DNA from 4 places in the Streptomyces sp. NBC_00386 genome. Region 4 is predicted to be linked to each of the others. Evidence: riboswitches for the same ligand, from Rfam matches in the RefSeq annotation. Region 4 holds a riboswitch; each other region holds the start of a gene.
What was found. Region 4 has a riboswitch for cobalamin ahead of OG780_RS42010 ((2Fe-2S) ferredoxin domain-containing protein). Riboswitches for the same ligand answer to the same signal wherever they lie in the genome.

Region 1: linked by a shared signal. The riboswitch ahead of OG780_RS14900 (ribonucleoside-diphosphate reductase subunit alpha) and the one ahead of OG780_RS42010 ((2Fe-2S) ferredoxin domain-containing protein) in region 4 are both predicted to bind cobalamin.
Region 2: linked by a shared signal. The riboswitch ahead of OG780_RS31555 (cobalamin biosynthesis protein) and the one ahead of OG780_RS42010 ((2Fe-2S) ferredoxin domain-containing protein) in region 4 are both predicted to bind cobalamin.
Region 3: linked by a shared signal. The riboswitch ahead of OG780_RS28930 (prenyltransferase/squalene oxidase repeat-containing protein) and the one ahead of OG780_RS42010 ((2Fe-2S) ferredoxin domain-containing protein) in region 4 are both predicted to bind cobalamin.

Annotation. Positions count from the first base shown of each region.
Region 1 covers NZ_CP107950.1:3,429,287-3,434,319, forward strand. The annotation lists gene mctP (monocarboxylate uptake permease MctP) at 1-1,445, shown strand, start outside; gene OG780_RS14895 (GNAT family N-acetyltransferase) at 1,568-2,089, shown strand; cobalamin riboswitch at 2,142-2,290, shown strand; gene OG780_RS14900 (ribonucleoside-diphosphate reductase subunit alpha) at 2,427-4,808, shown strand; gene OG780_RS14905 (ribonucleotide-diphosphate reductase subunit beta) at 4,808-5,033, shown strand, end outside.
Region 2 covers NZ_CP107950.1:7,195,017-7,200,049, forward strand. The annotation lists gene OG780_RS31550 (cobyric acid synthase) at 1-1,363, opposite strand, end outside; gene OG780_RS31555 (cobalamin biosynthesis protein) at 1,360-2,331, opposite strand; cobalamin riboswitch at 2,439-2,579, opposite strand; gene OG780_RS31560 (hypothetical protein) at 2,739-2,957, opposite strand; gene OG780_RS31565 (inorganic phosphate transporter) at 2,978-4,219, opposite strand; gene OG780_RS31570 (class II aldolase/adducin family protein) at 4,713-5,033, shown strand, end outside.
Region 3 covers NZ_CP107950.1:6,591,735-6,596,767, reverse strand. The annotation lists gene OG780_RS28945 (aldehyde dehydrogenase) at 1-70, opposite strand, end outside; gene OG780_RS28940 (MBL fold metallo-hydrolase) at 264-1,343, shown strand; gene OG780_RS28935 (phosphotransferase) at 1,489-2,151, opposite strand; cobalamin riboswitch at 2,224-2,369, shown strand; gene OG780_RS28930 (prenyltransferase/squalene oxidase repeat-containing protein) at 2,462-3,700, shown strand; gene OG780_RS28925 (SCO2322 family protein) at 3,697-4,353, shown strand; gene OG780_RS28920 (energy-coupling factor transporter transmembrane component T) at 4,363-5,033, shown strand, end outside.
Region 4 covers NZ_CP107950.1:9,600,496-9,605,528, reverse strand. The annotation lists gene OG780_RS42030 (MSMEG_1061 family FMN-dependent PPOX-type flavoprotein) at 1-286, shown strand, start outside; gene OG780_RS42025 (hypothetical protein) at 490-1,254, shown strand; gene OG780_RS42020 (ArsR/SmtB family transcription factor) at 1,614-2,408, shown strand; gene OG780_RS42015 (hypothetical protein) at 2,442-2,597, opposite strand; gene OG780_RS42010 ((2Fe-2S) ferredoxin domain-containing protein) at 2,594-3,061, opposite strand; cobalamin riboswitch at 3,115-3,305, opposite strand; partial or broken gene OG780_RS42005 (short-chain fatty acyl-CoA regulator family protein) at 3,289-3,492, opposite strand; gene OG780_RS42000 (hypothetical protein) at 4,199-5,033, shown strand, end outside.

The DNA.
Region 1 (5,033 bases), 6.2 Mb from region 4:
TCCTGCTCGGCGGCGACCTCTACACGGCGTACACCTTCGTCGCGGTGCCCGCGGCGATCTACGCGGCGGGCGCGGCCGGCTTCTTCGCCGTGCCGTACACGATCCTGGTCTATCCGCTGATCTTCACCTTCCTGCCCCGCCTGTGGTCGGTCTCCCACCGGCACGGCTATGTCACGACCTCGGACTTCGTGCGCGGCCGCTTCGGCTCCAAGGGCCTGTCCCTCGCCGTGGCCGTCACCGGCATCCTGGCCACCATGCCGTACATCGCGCTCCAGCTCGTCGGCATCCAGGCCGTCCTGGACGTGATGGGCGTGGGCGGCGGCGACAGTGCCAACTGGTTCGTCAAGGACCTGCCGCTCCTCATCGCCTTCGGCGTGCTGGCCGCGTACACCTACTCCTCGGGCCTGCGGGCCCCCGCTCTGATCGCGTTCGTGAAGGACGCCCTGATCTACATCGTGATCGCGGTGGCCGTCATCTACATCCCGATCAAGCTGGGCGGCTTCGACGAGATCTTCAAGGCGGCGAGCGACAAGTACACGGCCGCGGGCGCCGGGGGGCTCGTCCCCGCCGAGGCGGGCCAGTGGACGTACGCCACCCTCGCGCTCGGCTCGGCGCTGGCGCTGTTCATGTATCCGCACTCGGTCACGGCCACACTGTCCGGCCGCAGCCGGGAGGTGATCCGCCGCAACACGACGATCCTGCCGCTGTACTCGCTGATGCTGGGCCTGCTCGCCCTGCTCGGGTTCATGGCGATCGCGGCCGGCGTCAAGGTCACCAACGGCCAGCTCGCCATCCCCCAGCTCTTCGAGAACATGTTCCCCGACTGGTTCGCCGGCGTCGCCTTCGCCGCCATCGGGATCGGCGCGCTCGTCCCGGCGGCCATCATGTCGATCGCGGCCGCGAATCTCTTCACCCGCAACATCTACAAGGACTTCATCAACCCGGACGCGACCCCGCGGCAGGAGACCAAGGTCTCCAAGCTGGTCTCGCTGCTGGTGAAGGTGGGCGCGCTGGTCTTCGTCCTGACCATGGACAAGACCGTCGCGATCAACTTCCAGCTGCTGGGCGGCATCTGGATCCTGCAGACCTTCCCCTCCCTGGTCGGCGGGCTGTTCACCCGCTGGTTCCACCGCTGGGCGCTGCTGGGCGGCTGGGCGGTCGGCATGCTCTACGGCACGATCGCCGCCTACGGAGTGGCCTCCCCGACCCAGAAGCACTTCGGCGGCAGCTCGAAGGAGATCCCCGGGATCGGGGAGATCGGCTACATCGGCCTGACGGCGTTCGTCCTGAACGTGGCCGTGGCCGTCGTCCTCACCTTCGCCCTCAGGGCGCTCAAGGCCCCGGAGGGCGTGGACGAGACCTCGCCCGGGGACTACACGGCCGACGCGGGCGACGCGGGCGTCGAGACGGAACTCCCGCCGGCCACGGCGGACGCGAGCCACTAGGAGAGCCGGAGACCTGTCCTGGCCGCGGGGTCACGGGGCAGGTCCGGGCGACGGCCGGGAACGACGGGCCGCCGGTGAAAACCGGCGGCCCGTCGCCGTGCCGGTCGGGCACACTCACCCGCATGGACATCGTCATCCGGCCCGCGCGGCCAGAGGAGTACCCCACGGTGGCCGAGATCACGGCCGAGGCCTGTCTCGGCGACGGACTGCTCGACTTCGGGGAGAGCGACCCGTACCTCGGAAAGCTGCGAGGCGTCGCGGAGCGCGCGGCCGTCTCCGAAGTGCTGGTCGCCGTGGACGGGGAGCGGGTGCTCGGCAGTGTGACCTTCGTGACGGACGGCAGCCCCATGGCCGACTTCGCGCGCGCCGGGGAGGCCGAGATCCGGATGCTCGCGGTCGCACGGGAGGCACGCGGCCGGGGTGCCGGTGAAGCCCTCGTGCGCGCCTGTGTCGGGCGGGCACGGGCTCTGGAGGGCGGCTGTACGCGCGTGGTGCTGTCCACCCAGGGCAGCCTGCACAGCGCCCACCGCGTCTACGAGCGCGTGGGCTTCACCCGTACGCCCGACCGCGACCGGAACCCGCTTCCGGAGCTCGACGACATCCGGCTGCTCACTTACGAGTTGACGCTCCGACACACTCCGTAGCGCTCTTCGGCACCAAGCGGACACAAGATGTGGGGGCAGTCCCGAAGCCCGGCACAAGATGTATGCTCATGGTCGCTGTCGCCGCAGGGGAATCCGGTGCGAATCCGGAACTGTCCCGCAACGGTGTACTTGTGCGTGTTCGCGTGTGTGCGGGCCCGCTCTCGTGTCAGTCCGAGGACCTGCCGACAGCGCGCCCCGGCCGTCCGGCCCGGGTGCCGACGACGTCCGGGCCTCGCGGAATGGGCTGGTGGACGCGCGGTGCGCTGCTGCCCTGAAGCGCTCCCGTGTGCCCCGCTCCTGCCCGCAAGGCCCCGTGCCGAGCGAGGGAGATCCCCACGTGACCATCGCGCCAGCCGATCCGGCTTCAGTGACCGCGCAGCAGGCCCGGGTGAAGACCGACGGTCCCGGAACCGCGCTGCTGCGGACCCTGACCGATCTCACCGCCGACCTCCCCGACGCCGACCCCGGCCGGGTCGCCGCCGCGGCGCTGCGCGGCCGGTCCGCCCGCGCCGACGAGGCCGAGCTGCGCGAACTGGCCACCGAGGCGGCCGCGGGTCTCATCTCCGAGGATCCCGTCTACTCCCGGCTGGCCGCCCGTCTGCTGGCGATCACCATCACCGAGGAGGCCGCCTCCCAGGGCGTCACGACCTTCTCCGAGTCGGTCGTCGTCGGCCACCGCGAGGGCCTGATCGCCGACCGCACGGCCGCGTTCGTCCGGCTGCACACGGCCCGCCTCGACGCGCTCATCGACTCCGAGGGCGACGACCGCTTCGGCTACTTCGGGCTGCGCACGCTGCACAGCCGCTATCTGCTCCGGCACCCGATCACCCGCAAGGTCGTCGAGACGCCCCAGCACTTCATGCTCCGGGTGGCCTCCGGCCTCGCCGAGGACGACACCGCCCGCTCGGTGGACGAAGTCGCCGCGCTCTACCGGCTCATGAGCCGCCTGGACTATCTCCCCTCCTCCCCCACGCTCTTCAACTCCGGTACGCGGCACCCGCAGATGTCGTCCTGCTACCTCCTCGACTCCCCGCTGGACGAGCTGGACTCCATCTACGACCGCTACCACCAGGTGGCGCGCCTGTCGAAGCACGCGGGCGGCATCGGCCTCTCGTACTCCCGTATCCGTTCGCGCGGTTCGCTGATCCGCGGCACCAACGGGCACTCCAACGGCATCGTCCCGTTCCTCAAGACGCTCGACGCCTCGGTCGCCGCGGTGAACCAGGGCGGCCGGCGCAAGGGCGCGGCCGCGGTGTACCTGGAGACCTGGCACTCCGACATCGAGGAGTTCCTGGAGCTGCGCGACAACACCGGTGAGGACGCCCGGCGTACGCACAACCTGAACCTCGCGCACTGGATCCCGGACGAGTTCATGCGCCGGGTGAACGAGGACGGCGTCTGGTCGCTGTTCTCCCCCGCCGACGTGCCGGAGCTGGTCGACCTGTGGGGTGACGAGTTCGACGCCGCGTACCGCAAGGCCGAGGAGGCGGGCCTCGCCAGGAAGACCATCCCGGCCCGCGACCTGTACGGCCGGATGATGCGCACCCTCGCGCAGACCGGCAACGGCTGGATGACCTTCAAGGACGCCGCCAACCGCACGGCCAACCAGACGGCGGAGCCGGGTCACACCGTTCACTCCTCGAACCTGTGCACCGAGATCCTGGAGGTGACGGACGACGGGGAGACGGCGGTCTGCAACCTGGGCTCGGTCAACCTGGGCGCGTTCGTGGTCGGTGACGACATCGACTGGGAACGGCTCGACGAGACCGTGCGCACCGCGGTCACCTTCCTCGACCGTGTCGTGGACATCAACTTCTACCCGACCGAGCAGGCGGGCCGCTCCAACGCCAAGTGGCGTCCGGTGGGCCTCGGCGCGATGGGTCTCCAGGACGTCTTCTTCAAGCTGCGGCTGCCCTTCGACTCGCCCGAGGCCCGCGCGCTGTCCACCCGGATCGCCGAGCGCATCATGCTCGCCTCCTACGAGGCGTCCGCGGACCTCGCCGAGCGCAACGGGCCGCTCCCGGCCTGGGAGAAGACCCGTACCGCCCGTGGCGTCCTGCACCCGGACCACTTCGACGTCGAGCTGAACTGGCCGGAGCGCTGGGCGGCCCTGCGGCAGCGGATCGCCGAGGTCGGCATGCGCAACTCGCTGCTCCTGGCCATCGCGCCGACCGCGACCATCGCGTCCATCGCGGGCGTGTACGAGTGCATCGAGCCGCAGGTGTCGAACCTGTTCAAGCGCGAGACGCTCTCCGGCGAGTTCCTCCAGGTCAACTCCTACCTGGTGGCCGAGCTGAAGAAGCTCGGCGTGTGGGACGCGCAGACCCGTGAGGCGCTGCGCGAGTCCAGCGGCTCGGTGCAGGGCTTCACCTGGGTCCCGCAGGACGTCCGCGACCTGTACCGCACGGCGTGGGAGATCCCGCAGCGCGGCCTGATCGACATGGCCGCCGCCCGGACCCCGTTCCTGGACCAGGCCCAGTCGCTGAACCTGTTCCTGGAGACGCCGACCATCGGCAAGCTCTCCTCGATGTACTCCTACGCCTGGAAGTCGGGCCTGAAGACGACGTACTACCTGCGCTCCCGCCCGGCGACGCGCATCGCCCGCGCGGCCCAGGCACAGGCGCAGCCCGAGAAGACCATCCCCGTCCAGCAGGTCGCCGACCCCGACGCCGTCGCCTGCTCTCTGGAAAACCCCGAGTCCTGCGAGGCCTGCCAGTAATGAGCGACACCACCACCGAGAAGGCCGCGTCCGAGAAGAACCTCCTCGACCCGGGCTTCGAACTGACTCTCCGTCCCATGCGCTACCCGGACTTCTACGAGCGCTACCGGGACGCGATCAAGAACACCTGGACCGTCGAGGAGGTCGACCTCCACTCGGACGTGGCCGACCTCGCGAAGCTGACGCCGGGTGAGCAGCACATGATCGGCCGGCTGGTCGCGTTCT
Region 2 (5,033 bases), 2.4 Mb from region 4:
GCGTGCCCCAGACGGCGCCGACCCGGCACCCGTCCAGGCTGTGTCCCTGGTCATCGGAGAAGAACGCCTCGCCGCCGGTGACTTCGGCGACGCCGTGATGGATCTCGTACCCCTCGACATGTTCGCCGAGGGCCTCGCCGACCGGCCGCGTCAGCGTCTTCTCCCGCGCGAACCGCACGCGTACGGGCAGGAGTCCGAGCCCGTCGACATGACCGGCGCGCGACTCGACCTCGTCCTCGATGTGCTGTCCGAGGATCTGGTAGCCACCGCAGATGCCGAGCACGGGACGCCCTTCGGCGGCCCGGCGCGCGATCGCCTCCGCGAGACCGCGCTCGCGCAGCCACGCGAGTGCCTTCACCGTGCCCCGGGTCCCGGGCACGATGACGAGATCCGCGTCGGCCAGCTCCTCGGCCCGGTCCACGAACCGCACGACGACACCCGGTTCGGCGGCCAGCGCGTCCACGTCGGTGAAGTTGGACATCAGCGGGACCGCGCAGACGGCGACCCGCAGGATGTCCTCGCCGACGGGGGAGGAGACGGCCGACTCGCGGACGGCCCCGCGCAGCGAGACGCGCAGGCCGTCCTCCTCGTCGATGCCGAGTCCGTGCCGGAAGGGCAGGACGCCGTAGGAGCGCCGCCCGGTCAGGCCGTGCAGCATGTCGAGACCGGGCTCCAGCAGACTGACGTCGCCCCGGAACTTGTTGACGAGGAACCCGGCGACGAGCGCCTGGTCCTCGGGCGACAGCAGCGCGACCGTCCCGAAGAACGAGGCGAACACCCCGCCCCGGTCGATGTCGCCGACGACGAGCACGGGAAGCCCCGCGTTCCGCGCCACCTCCATGTTGACGATGTCGGTGCGCCGCAGATTGATCTCGGCCGGGCTGCCGGCTCCCTCACAGATCACCGCGTCATACGTGCCCCGCAACTGAGCCAGACAGTCGAGGACGGTCGCCAGGAGTGCTTCCTGGCGTCCCCCGCGCAGCCTGTCCCCGGCGGACGCGGCGGACGCTTCGGCCGACGGCGGCCGCTCCGAGGGTCCGGCCGTTCCGAAGAACCCGCGCGCGCTCATCTCGCCCACCGGTCTGCCCATCAGGACGACCTGACTGGTGCGGTCGCCGCCCGGCTTGAGGAGCACGGGATTCATCAGCGCGGTCGGCTCCACGCGGGCGGCCTGCGCCTGCATGGCCTGCGCCCGCCCGATCTCGGCGCCCTCGCGCGTCACGAACGAGTTCAGTGACATGTTCTGCGCCTTGAAGGGCGCGACCTTGACGCCCTGGCGCGCCAGCCACCGGCAGATCCCGGCGGTCACGACACTCTTGCCGGCGTCCGAGGTGGTTCCGGCGATCAGCAGCCCGCCGCTCATGCGGTGCGTCCCTTCCTGGTGGCCGGAACCCGTCCGGTTCCGGTGAGCAGAATCCGGCCGGCGGCGCTCACGCCGAGCGCGAGCCAGCCGACGCGCCGGGAGAGCCGTACGGCCCGTTCGATGTCGTGGACGTGGACGGCGCGCCCCGCGCCGTTGAGCACGGGCCGGTGCTCGACGCGTCCGCCGTACGAGAGGGTGCCGCCGAGCCGCACACCGAGCGCGCCCGCGAACGAGGCCTCCACGGGCCCGGCGTTGGGGCTCGGATGCTTGCGGGCATCCGCGCGCCAGGCGCGTACGGCACCGCGCGGGTCGGATCCGGCCACGGCCGCGAGGACGGCGGTCAGCCGGGCTCCGGGCCAGCCGGCGACGTCGTCGAGCCGGGCGGAGGCCCAGCCGTAGCGCCGGTGGCGGGGGGACTTGTGTCCGACCATCGCGTCGAGCGTGTTCACGGCGCGGAAGGCGACAAGTCCCGGCACACCGCCGACGGCGCCCCAGACCAAGGCGCCCACGACGGCGTCGGAGGTGTTCTCGGCGACGGACTCGACGACGGCGCGCGCGACGCCGTCGGCGTCCAGCGCCTGCGGATCGCGTCCGCACAGGTGCGGCAGCCGCTCCCGGGCCGCGTCGAGATCACCGGCCGCGAGCGCGCCGCCGACCGCCCGCGCCTCGCGGCCGAGGGAGGTTCCCCCGACGACGGCCCAGGTGGCGGCGGCGGTCAGGGCGACGGAGGCGGTACGTGAGCCGCGTACGCAATGGCTCGCGAGCGCGGCGAGTCCGGTGGCACCGCCGACGCAGACGGCGGTGTGCAGGGCGCCCCACCCGCGGTGGTCCCGCCACAGTGTCCGCTCCACGACCGCGGCGGCCCGCCCGAACGCGGCGACCGGATGCCCTCGGCGGGGATCGCCGAGCAGCAGGTCGCCGAGGAGGCCGGCGGCGGCGCCGTACGCGAAGACGCGATCGGCACGCACGGGGTCAGCCGGCCGTGGGGTGGAGCGGAACCCTCGTACTCAGCGAAACGGGCAACGGGCAGCCGCGCATGGCGATATGTCCTCACTCAGGGTGTCCACGCCCTGGTTCGACGAGACCGGCGGTGAGAGTTCCTGGCTCCCGGGGAGTTTCTTCCCCGATGACAGTGGCGGGACCGCGCCGGATTCGCACCGGCTTCCTCTCATGCCGCCGTACTTGGCTCCGGCAGTCCACCACGGGGTGAGAACGGCCGTCAACTGGCTGTTGACCTGCGGAGGGACAGTGTGCGCAGGCCCACATACGCGTGGGGGCGGGACGGCATACGCGTGGGGTGCGGGACGGTGATCCGTCCCGCACCCCACGCGCGGTACCGCTCGGCGCAGCCCGGTTCCGGGCGGCGCCTGCCGGGCTACTTGGTGATGATCAGGGAGATGCCGTACGCCACCGCCGCGGCGCAGGCCGCGAAGCAGACGTACGCGCCGGTGGCCGCCGCGACCGCGGATCCGCCCTGGGCGGACTCCTTCTTGGAGAGGCCGGCTACGCCGAGGGTGAAGAGGGCGACGAGGGCCACGGTCACTCCGAGGCTGACCCCGAAGACGGACCCGAGGGCTGACCAGTCGATGCTCATGCTGTTTCTTCCTTCGGTTCTCAGGCCACTCGGGACGGCGCCGACGGGTTCGCCGCGGGCTCGGCCGGAGCCGGGATGGTGGCCGTGAGGCCTTCGGCCACGGTGCCGGCCGGGGGCGGGGTGACGGCGGCGATGGCCGTGGTCACCACACCGGCGGGCTCCTCGGTGTCGTTCACGTTGTTGTGGTCGATCACCTCGCGGCGCGAGCGGCGCCAGATCGCGAAGCTCGAACCGACCAGGAACACGGCGACCAGCGTGGTGCCCCAGGCGCCGAAACCGGTCACCCATTCGGCGAGCGCGCCGACCAGGGCGGCGGCGGGCAGCGTGAGGATCCAGGCGACGACCATCCGCTTGGCGGTGGACCAGCGGACCACACCGCCCTTGCGGCCGAGGCCCGCGCCCATCACGGAGCCGGAGACCGAGTGCGTGGTGGAGAGGGAGAAACCGATGTGCGAGGAGGCCAGGATGACCGTCGCCGCGCTGGTCTGGGCGGCGAAGCCCTGCTGCGGCTGGAGGTCGGTCAGGCCCTTGCCCATCGTGCGGATGATGCGCCAGCCGCCCAGGTAGGTGCCGAGCGCGATGGCCAGACCGGCGGAGAGGATGACCCAGACCGGCGGGTCGGAGTCGGGAGCGACGGCGCCACCGGCGACCAGGGCCAGGGTGATGATGCCCATCGTCTTCTGCGCGTCGTTGGTGCCGTGGGCCAGCGAGACCAGGCCCGCGGAGGCTATCTGGCCGGCGCGGTAGCCCTTCTTGGTGGCCTTGGTGTCGGCGTTGCCACTGAGCTTGTACGACAGCCGGGTGGCGAACATCGCGGCCAGACCGGCGACGATCGGGGCAGCGACGGCGGGCAGGAGCACCTTGCCGACCAGGACGTCCCCGTGCACGGCGCCGGTACCGGCGGAGGCGATGGTGGCGCCGACCAGGCCGCCCATGAGGGCGTGCGAGGAGCTGGACGGGAGTCCGACGAGCCACGTCACCAGGTTCCAGAGGATCGCGCCGACGAGGGCGGCGAAGATCACTTCTGGCTGGATGCCGGATTCATCGACGAGGCCTTTGGAGATCGTGTTGGCGACCTCCACCGAGAGGAAGGCGCCGACAAGGTTGAGGGCGGCGGACATGGCCACCGCGACCTTGGGCTTGAGTGCGCCGGTCGAGATGGTGGTGGCCATCGCGTTGGCGGTGTCGTGGAAACCGTTCGTGAAATCGAACACGAGAGCGGTGACGATCACGATTCCGAGGAGGAGCGTGATGTGTTCCATTTACCCAGGCTTCTGTTGGACGTCAGTGGCAGGGGGACCGTAGGCAACCTGGGTGAACGGAAGATGAACTGAGTCGGACTTGACGGTGTCCTGAACAGTGGATCGTCATTCCGCTTACGTCGATGGGCGGCTCGCCAGGTTCGAACGGATGCGGAATTCCGTACTCCGCTTGGGGTCGGAGCTCGTGGTGGACCGTCCCGGTCGGGGCGGGTTTGAGCGGTGAGATCCCCGTCACCCGCAGGCTGTAGCCGTGGTCACAGCGCCCGGAAGCCCGAAAGGGTCACTCTGTGGATGGAGTCCGAGTCCAGTCGGGCCGTAGCGGCCCGGCCACGGGGTGTGATCCGCGGCAAATGCCCGACCGGGGCAGCGTGGGCGCTCCCTCGGTGTGATGTGATGCAAATCACATACAACCGTGTGCTGTTGGCGGCCCGCGGTCGCCCCGAAGCCCGCTCGCGCGGGGTGCGTGGAAAGCGGTGCCTGGCAGGATCGCGTCATGACTGAGCCGCACCGGGACGCACGGGTCGGGCACGAACACGCACGGACGACGGCCGAGGCCCACGAGCGCGACGAGCGCGACGGGCCGGACGCGCGGGACACCCTCCGGCGGGCCTGGGACGAACTGGTCTCCACGGCCCGGCGCACGGTCACCGACGGGCTGGTCGTCGGCACCTCCGGCAACGTCTCCGTCCGCGTCAAAGACACCGTCCTGGTCACGCCCACGGGCGTGCCCTACGACCGGCTGACGCACGACGACATCGTCGGCGTCGGCCTCGACGGCCGGCAGGTGCTCGGATCGCTGCGCCCGACCAGCGAA
Region 3 (5,033 bases), 3.0 Mb from region 4:
CGTCCTTGCCGAGCGGGTCGGTCAACTCCCCGCCGATGAACAGCTGTCCGTGTTCCACGAGCTCGGTCATGGCCGACTGCCTCCCAAGGGCGCTCTCCGGCACCATGTCTGACGGTTCATCAGATATGAGAACTGATACCAGTTCCCGCCACATGAGTCCACGGCACGGACACCGCCGTCCGCCCGGACGGAACAGTCGACTTGGGCTCCCATTGGAACCCGTTCTAGTTATAGTGGCGGGAATCGGCGATGGGTGGAAGCGCATGACGCAGGTGACCGATCACGGCGGGGGCGTACGGTCCATCAGCGTCCCCATCCCGGACAACCCCCTCGGCCACACGTTGGTGTACCTGGTCGACACCGACGCGGGGCCCGTGCTCGTCGACACCGGCTGGGACGACCCGGCCTCCTGGGACACCCTCGTCGAGGGGATCACCGGCTGCGGGACCTCGGTCGCGGAGATCCACGGCGTGGTCATCACCCACCACCACCCCGACCACCACGGTCTGTCGGGCCGGGTCCGGGAGGCGTCCGGTGCCTGGATCGCGATGCACGCCGCCGACGCGGCGATCGTCCGGCGCACCCGGGAGACCCGGCCCGAGGGCTGGTTCGCCTACATGGCCGCCAAACTGGAGGCCTCCGGAGCCCCGGAGGAGCATGTCGCCCCGCTCCGCGAGGCACCCCGCTCGCTCCGCCGCCCCAGCACCCTGCCCGGCTTCTCCCCCGCGCTGCCCGACCGTGAGATCGTCCCCGGCGAACTCCTGCCCCTGCCCGGCCGCCGGCTGCGTGCCGTCTGGACCCCCGGCCACACACCCGGGCACGTCTGCCTCCACCTGGAGGAGGCCCACCCTGACCGGCTGCCCGGCAACGGACGTCTGTTCTCCGGCGACCACCTGCTGCCGAGGATCACCCCGCACATCGGTCTCTACGAGGACCCGGACACCCACGGGCGCCCTCCCTACGCGACCGGGATCGAGGGCCTCGGGGAGATCGCCGACCCGCTCGGCGACTACCTCGACTCCCTGGAGCGCGTCGGCCGTCTCGCCCCCGCCGAGGTCCTCCCCGCCCACCAGCACGTGTTCACCGACGCCCCGTCCCGGGTCGCGGAGTTGCTCGCGCACCACGAGGAGCGGCTGACCGGCCTGCTCACGCTGCTCTCCGTACCGCTCACGCCCTGGCAGCTCGCCGAACGCATGGAGTGGAACCGCCCCTGGGCCGACATCCCCTACGGATCACGGAACATCGCGGTCTCCGAGGCCGAGGCCCACATCCGCCGACTGGTGAAACTGGGCCGGGCGGAAGCGGTGACGGGCAGCGACCCGGTGACCTACACGGCGGTGTGACACGGCCCCACCGACCCAGCCCGGCCGAGCCCACACCCGGCCTATCACCCAGCCCGCCCGAGCCCACGCACTCCGATCACCCGGCCCGGCGTCACCCGCCCCGGCCGATCACTCAGCCCGACAGCTCCCGCGCTCAGCCGATCGCTCAGCCCAGCAGCTCCCGTATCAACGCGTCCGCCTCGCCCAGGAGTCCGACCTCACGCGTGCTCATCGTCGGGTTGGCCGCCCTGCGCGACCCCGCTTCCACGAGTCCCGCCTCGGTCACCTGGTCCTCGTTCCCGTCGAGCAGCGCCTCCAGCGTCTCCTCGGCCACGCCCCCGATCGCCTCGCCGCCGACGGCGACCTGGGCGAGGATCACGGCGGACATGGCCCAGTCGAGACCGGGTGCCCCCTCCTCCGCGTTGGACCAGTCGATGACCTTCGGCCCGTCCGGGGTGAGCATCACGTTGTCGGGGTGCAGATCCAGGTGCAGCACACGGACGGCGGGGTCGGCGGAGAGCCGCGCGGGCACGACGTGCAGCTTGCGCAGCAGCCTGGCCAGGGTGAGGCCCGCTTCCTGGGCGGAGAGCAGGCCCTGGCCGAAGGCCTCCAGCATGGTCGGCCCGGACAGCCGCTCCATCACCAGGTCCCCGCCGGTCGCGGCCCGCACCCCCGGCACCGGATAACCGTGCGAGCGCACGTGCTGCATCACGGCCGCCTCGGCCGTCGCGTCGCCCCAGCCCTCGCGGTCCCGCCGCAGCACCCACGCCTCGTCGATCTCGTAGACGTCCGCCGAACGCCCCGAGCCGAGCAGTCTCCCCGTTCGCATGACCCGAACCTAGCGGATGTCGCCCAGGTCACTCCGGGCCCGTGCCCCAGGCAACACCCGGCGGAATCCGGGCGGCCGGTAGAGTGTGCGCGTCGTCATCACACCCTTACGAGGAGAAGCCGGTGCGAATCCGGCGCTGACCCGCAACCGTGATCCACTTCGGTGGTGAGCCGGATCGCCTCGCACGGGACGTGACCGGCTCGCGCCCTCGGCAGCCCGCCGACGGCCGGCATCGTCGAGGGATACGGAGCCGGAGCCGCCCGGATACCCCAGCGTGCCCGGTGCTGCCCGGCTCCCCGCAGGGAGAGTCATGTTTGTTCGCCGCACCGCAGCGGTACTGGCCGCCACCGCCGTCATCGGGGCGGTCGTCGCACCGGCCGCCTCCGCCGACTCCTCCCCGTCGCCGTCGCCCTCGGTGGCGCTGCCCTCGGGCCTGTTCGGCTCCGGCGACCCGACCTACGACGGCGTGTGGCGCCAGTCGCTCGCGCTGCTCGCGCAGCACACCGTCGGTGTGCGGCCCGCCGAGAAGGCCGTGGACTGGCTGACCGGCCAGCAGTGCGCGAACGGTGCCTTCGCCGCGTACCGCGCCGACGCGACCGCCGCGTGCGACGCGAAGACGCAGGTCGACACCAACAGCACCGCGGCCGCCGTCCAGGCCCTCGCCGCACTCGGCGGGCACGACGACGCCACCGGCAAGGCCGTCACCTGGCTGAAGTCCGCGCAGAACAAGGACGGCGGCTGGGGCTACATGGCCGGCGGACCCAGCGACACCAACTCGACGTCCGTCGTCATCGGCGCGCTGAAGGCGGTCGGCAAGAAGCCCGCGAGCGTCTCCAAGGACGGCAAGTCCCCCTACGACGCCCTGCTGAAGCTGTCGATGCCCTGCGAGGGCGAGGGCGGCGGCGCCTTCGCCTACCAGCCCGACAAGAAGGGCAAGCTGGCGGCGAACGCGGACGCGACCGCGGCGGGCGTGACGGCCGGCATGGGCCAGGGCTTCGCGGCGGCGACCGGCTACGCGTTCGACCTCACGGGTTGCCACGTCCTCGACACTCCCGACATGGCGACCGCGGCGGGGAACGGCGCCGGCTATCTCGCCAAGGCGCTGGCGAAGACCTCGTACCTGAAGTCCGCGCTCCCCGGCGCCGCGGACCAGCCCGACTACGGCAACACGGCGGACGCGGTCGTGGCCCTGTCGGCCATCGGTGCGACGAAGACCGCGCAGAAGCCGCTCGCCTGGCTGGAGAAGAACTCCGCGGACTGGGCGGCCAAGTCCGGCCCCGCCGCGTACGCGCAGCTGATCTTCGCCGCGCACACCTCCGGCACCGACCCGCGCGACTTCGGCGGCAAGGACCTCGTGGCCCAGCTCAACGCCACCGGCCCGGCGCCGGCCGCGGCGGGCGCCTCGGCGAGCCCGAGCGAGAAGAAGAACGACGAGAAGAAGGACGACGGCAACGGGCTCGGCGTCTGGTGGATCGTCGGCGTCGGCCTGGTCGCGGGCATCGGCATCGGCTTCCTGATCAGCGGCCGCAACAAGAAGCGCCAGCTGTGACCGCCCGTCGGACGACCGCGCCCCTTCTGGCCCTGGCGCTGGCTCTCCTGCTCCTCGTCCTCGGCGGCGCGGGGCAGGCCGGAGCCGTCGGCTACCGCTACTGGTCCTTCTGGGACCTGACCGGCGGGAAGTGGACCTACGCCACCCAGGGTCCGTCGACCGCGCGGCCGTCCGACGGCGACGTCCAGGGCTTCCGCTTCGCGGTGAGCGAGGACTCCCAGCACGCCGTACAGCCGCGCGGGGAGCGGGAGTTCGCCGCGATATGCGCCAAGACGCCCGCCCGGCACGGCAAGAAGCGGGTGGCCCTGGTCATCGACCCGGGTACGGCCGCCGACGCGCCGTCCGGTGAGCAGCCGCCGTCCGCGCGCACCGCCTGCGCCCAGGTCTCCCCCGACGCGAGCACCGCGGAGGCCCTGGCCGCGGTCGCGGGCCCCCTGCGCTACGACACCAACGCCCTGCTGTGCGCCATCACGGGCTATCCGCGGACGGGCTGCGGCGACCCGGTCGCGGCCGGCGGACCGACCGCGTCCGCCCGCCCGCACACCTCAGCACCGACCCGGCAGGGCCCTTCGGTGGGCCTGCTCGCGGGAGCGGCCGCGGTGGCCGTGCTGGGTGCGGCGGCCGTCTGGCAGGCCCGTCGGCGCAGGGGCTAGGCGCAGGTCATGACCGAGTCCGACCGCCCCACCGCCTCCACGGGCGACCGCCCCACGGCGCGATGGGGCTCCGCCCTGCCCGAACGGGACCGGAAACCCCGGGTGTCGGCCCCCAGGCGCCCGGCCCCGGACCCGGACCCGGACGCGAACGCGGATGAGACGACGGCCCCGCCGAGCACCGACCCGGTGGGGCCGTCGCCGAACTCCCGCCCCCGCGCTCTCCCCTTCTCCCTCCCCCGCAGCCGTACGAGCGGCACGAGCGGTACGCGTACCGTCTCCGTCGCGAACCGGGCCGACGCCCTGCACCCCGGGGCCTGGTGGATCTGGGCGCTGGGGCTCGGTACGGCGGCCTCCCGCACCACGAATCCGCTTCTGCTCGCGCTGCTCATGGCGGTGGCGGGGTTCGTGGTGGCCACTCACCGCACCGACGCCCCCTGGGCCCGCTCCTACACCGCGTTCGTGAAACTGGCGGCGGCCGTCCTCGTCATCCGCCTGGCCTTCGCCGTCTTCCTCGGCTCCCCGATCCCCGGCACGCACGTGATCGTCACCCTCCCCGAGGTCCCCCTCCCGCACTGGGCACAAGGGGTGCGCATCGGCGGCCGGGTCACCGCCGAGGGCCTGCTCTTCGCGCTCTACGACGGCCTGAAGCTGGCCGCCCTGCTCGTCTGCGTCGGCGCGGC
Region 4 (5,033 bases):
GGTGAACGGCCGGGCCTGCGTCTCCACCCGCCCGGAGCTGCTGTCTCAGCTGACCGCCGTGGGCAAACCGCCGGCCAGTGCGCTGGTGCTGGGGATCGAGGAGGTCTACCCGCACTGCCCCAAGGCACTCCTGCGCAGCGGGGCCTGGAAGCCGGACCAGTGGCTGTCGGCTGACGCCCAGCCGACCTCGGCCGAGGTGACGCTGGCTCAACTGCGGATGCCGGAGCTGACGATCGCCGACATCGAGCAGACGGAGGCGGATTCGCTGAAGTACCGCTACGAGTAGCGGGCCACCGACAGCGATTACCGAACCACCAGCAGCACGCCGAATCCCCGGACCGGCATGCCCCTAGAGCTCCATCGCGGGGCCTTTTGCGAGGTCACGCGCGGCGTCGGCAGTCCGGCCGACGCCTTGGCGACGGGGTTCGCCCTGCCCGATGCCGTCTGAACCAGCGGACAGGTGAGTGATCCCCCTTCTACGCTGGCGGCATGACGGGATATCCAGGCTTCGGTGTGCTCCTGGCAAGGCTGCTGGATCACAGGAAGCTGGACATCGGCACCCTGGCACGGCAATCCGGAGTCCCCGAACCCGAGCTCCAAAGGGTCTTCGCCGGCATCGCGCCGAGCCCAGCCCTGCTCCGACAGCTCGGACCCGCACTCGGTCTCCATGCCGCAGACGTATTCGTGATCGCGGGGGCGACGGTTCCGGACGACCTTGCTCCCCTGGACGCAGAGGCCAGCAGGTGGGTTCCGCAGGTCGTGAGACGTGCCGTAGAGCTCCCATCGGAGAAGAAGAGCGAGTTGCGCCACCTCGTCCGGTCGTTGCCGCAGCGGAAGGTCGTGCAGTCACCGGCGTTCCCGCGGGTCGATGTCCCGCCCCCTGGGCCGCCCGGGGCCCTGCTCGTCCGGATGCTCAGATACCGGAACCTGCATTGGATGGGCATGGCCAGGGTCTTCCACTCCCTGACCGGCCGGTACTGGTCCGCGTCCACGTACGGAATGGTGGGCGCCGGCCGCAAGGAGCTGACCCCCGACCTCGTGGCCGATTTCGGGACCGTGCTGGGCATTCCCGCCGGCGCCCTGGGCGCCCTGACCGGCGGCCCGTCTTCCGAGGAGCCCCACACACAGGAGCCGGCGGCGGTCGGCGTGGCCGAGTTGATCTGGGATCTGCGGCGCCTGACCGCTGACCAGGTGCGACACACAGGCAAAGCGGCCGCATCCATGTGGTCACCTCGACCAGATCCCCAACGCTGACTATGTGTTGAGGACCAAGCCAGTGCCCGCCAGGCAGCCGTCGATCACCTCCGGCCGGTACCGCAGCATCCTCAGTCGCGCTTCACCGCGCTTCACCGCGCGGGTGATCGGGCCAGGTCGGCGGCGCCGAGACATCGATGTCGCGTTCCTCCAGGGACCAGATGTCCTGATGCCCTCCCGCGTGCTTCGTCCATACGTATCCAGGCGAACTCGCTCGGCCTCGGCACCGCCGAACGGTGGCCCCGCGACCCTCGTCCGGCTGCGGGGCCGGCCTTGACATGCAGCCTATTGGCTGCCTAAATTAAAGGCAGCTGGAAGGCTGCATATCGACAGGCGGTGGCCTGGGTACGGGGACGGGCATGGACGAGGTGTTCAAGGCACTGGCCGATCCGACGCGGCGCGCACTGCTCGACTCGCTCAACGCACACAACGGGCAGACCCTGCGCGAGTTGTGTACAGGACTCGACATGGCCCGGCAGTCCGTCAGCAAGCACCTCGCGGTACTGGAGGAGGCCGGGCTCGTCACCACCGTGCGGCGGGGCCGGGAGAAGCTGCACTACCTCAACGCAGCGCCCGTGCACGAGATCGCTCACCGGTGGATCAGCCGCTACGACCGGACCAGGGTCCAAGCCCTGGCGGACCTGAAACTCGCCCTGGAGGAGACCGCGATGGACGCGCCGACCTTCGTCTACACCACCTACATCCGCACCACCCCGCAAAAACTCTGGCAGGCGTTGACCGAGCCCGCCTTCACCCGCCGCTACTGGTCCACGGAGTTCGCCACGGACTGGTCCGTCGGCTCACCGATGACCTGGGACAACCACGGCGTGCAGATCAGCGACCCGAAGCAGGTCGTGCTGGAGGCCGAGCCCTACAGCCGGCTCTCCTACACCTGGCACGCCATCACCCCGGAGCTGGCCAAGCGCTTCGACTGGGACGAGGAGTTGCTCGCCAAGCTGTCCGGCGAGGCCCGCTCGAAGGTCACCTTCACGATCGAGGAGACCGCCGCGCAGGTCGTGAAGCTCACCGTCGTACACGACGGATTCGAGCCCGGATCGAGCCTGGCCGAGATGGTCAGCCAGGGCTGGCCGAACGTGGTGGCAAGCATGAAGTCGCTCCTGGAGACCGGCGAACCACTCCCGGACGATGCGTGACCGGATGCGTGGCCCGACGCGTGGCTTTCCCTGTCAGGGATCGACGACATCACGAGTTGTCACATCATGGTGCATCGCCGCAACAATTCGGATCGTCATCAGTTCACCGACCCGCGCAATGACACTGCCGCCCCAGCATCGACGACGAACCAGAGAACGGGCGTCAACCAGGCCGTCTTTCGCGCTCATCGCGCCCTCCGGGGCGGGGTGAAGACGTAGAGGTCGAGGATGTCGGGGCAGGGGGCGACGCCGGGGCCACCGGCTTTCACCCAGGCGGCGATGTCGTCCGTGGCATCGGGGTCGTTGACGAGGCCGAGCCAGACCGGGCGGGCGCCCGCGGCACGTGCGGCGGCGGAGGGCTGGACGACGATCACGTTGGCGTGTTCGCACACGCCGAGGCAGGCCGCGATGCGCACCGGTGCGCTCTCGGCCAGGCGTGCCGTCTGCTGGGCGTGATCCACTCCGGTGACTTTCGGGCTTCCGCAGCAGCAGTCCCGGCAGACGACGACGCGGCACGGCGCCCGGTAGCCCGCGGCGGCGGACTTCGTCGCGTCCTCGGTGTCGTTCTTCGGGCCGCCGCAGACGGTGACCGGCACGGCGGTGACCGGCGGGACGGGTTTGGCGTGACGGGCGGGGGTGGGGAGCACGGGCAGACCTCGGGGTCAGGGCTCGTACGCGGAGCCTGGACTGTGGATGTCCTCCGCGCCGGGGCGCGGAGGTGCCAGCAGGTCTTCGGACTCGGGTTCGTCCGGACGGGGCGCCTTCCCGGTCTCCCAGTGGCTCGCGTGCCCCGCCCGTTCCCCTCACCGCTGCGCGTCAGTTCCGGATTCGCACCGGATTCCCTGGCCTCGGATGAGGCTCAACTGGCCTGATGAGGCTATCAAGTCCGTCGTACCGTCAGTTCGTGCGATCGGTCACGGGGTACGGGGTACGGGACGAACGTGCTGGTGTTCTGGTCGATCCGCAGGGACCGGCCGAGGGGCGGTACGGCGCGCTGGGGGCGGTCGAGGCGTTCGCAGACCCGGCAACCCGGGCCGATGGCGGTGGCGGCGGCATTGGTGAGGTCGATGCCGTCGGAGTGGACACGAGCATTTCCCGTACACGATGCTGCCGCCTTTGCATCTGACAGTCTCTCCGGTGAGGTTGGAGGAAGCGCCGCTGTCACCACGCCGCCCAACGGGTGTTTGTGAAGCGTCAGTAGGATCACGTCGTGCCTTCCCCGACAGTCCGCCGCTACCGCTACCTGCTGTCCACCCTGCTGGTCGTGGCACTGGTCGCATTCGGCTACTACGCTCTGCAGCCTGTCCGAGAAGCTTGTGCGCTCAACTCCGGCCCCTACGGCTCCATCTTCACCCCAGACAACGTCCACGCATCAGGCGATGGTCATTGCGGTGAAGTGCACAGGCGCTTTCAGGCCTGGCTCGGGCGATAGGTGTACCGACCGTTCGACGTCGGCGACTTCAGGTTTCCGCTGGTCAGGAGCTGCCTGACAGTCGCTGAAGGGCCGGTTGGCGGGCCCCTGGTCAGTGGTGCCGTGGCTGTTGCCAGTGCCCGTTCACCCGATCCGAGGGGTACGACGGACCTCGTCGGCCGGACCGCGTCGTACATCCTGTCGGCCGCCCTCGCGGTCATCATGGTGCGGCGGTCTCCGCGGGAAGGGCGGGGTTCGCGTCATCCGATGAACTCGGACGAGGCACCACGGGGTCACCCCTGGGGCCAGAGTCTCTGGCAGCGCTCGTACTCTTCGTTCACTCACATCAATCAAACACAGCGAAGAGACGACAGAATCGATGATCGGCAGCTTTGTGGCCCTCGTGGTGGCCCCCTTGGCCATGGCCGGGCTGGCTCGATGGGCGGCGGCAAGGAGGCGCCACGGCCTGGCAGCGGGCCGGGCCGTTCACTTCCGCTGCCGACTCGACGGCCGCAAGGGCCGACTGCTGGCCGACCCGCGCCTCGACGGACCCGTCTTCCTCGACCGCTCCGGCAGTGCCACTGCCCTGCCGCGCGGCGGCGAGGCCCTGGACGCGACGGTCACCACCATGGGTCAGGCCGCCTTCGAGAAGGTCGGCCTGCGCTACCGGACGCCCGACGGCCAGGTGTTGCGGCTGGGCCTGGGCACACACGACGCGCGGACGATCGGCGCCTGGCTGAGCGAACAGGCCCACCCGACCCTCGCACCCGCCCGCCGGCCGCTGTTGCCGACCGCGCCGCTATGGGCGGTGCTGGCGCTCGTGGCGTCGCTGTTCGTGGGCTTGGCAGCAGCGGACTTCGCCCTGCTCGGGAAACACGCCTCCGCCGAGGTCGTCCGTCTGAACCGGGCCGAGGACGGCTGCATCGTCAGCTGGGACGACGGTTTGCAACATACGACTGTGGACTGCGACACGGCAGACGTCGACCCCGGCGATCACGTCCCGATCATCGCGCTGCCCTGGCCCTTCCTGGGTGAGGCCATCGATACACGGACCTCGTTGACAGTGGTCGCCGTCCTTGGTGGCGGCCCCGGTCTGCTCGGCCTTGGCGGTGCACTGGTCATCAGCCCGTTGGCCTGCGCCCGGCGCGTCCGTAGGGCGCGCCAAGCCCGACCCGTGATCAACCCAAAGGCGGCCGCGAGCGACAAGGAGGACG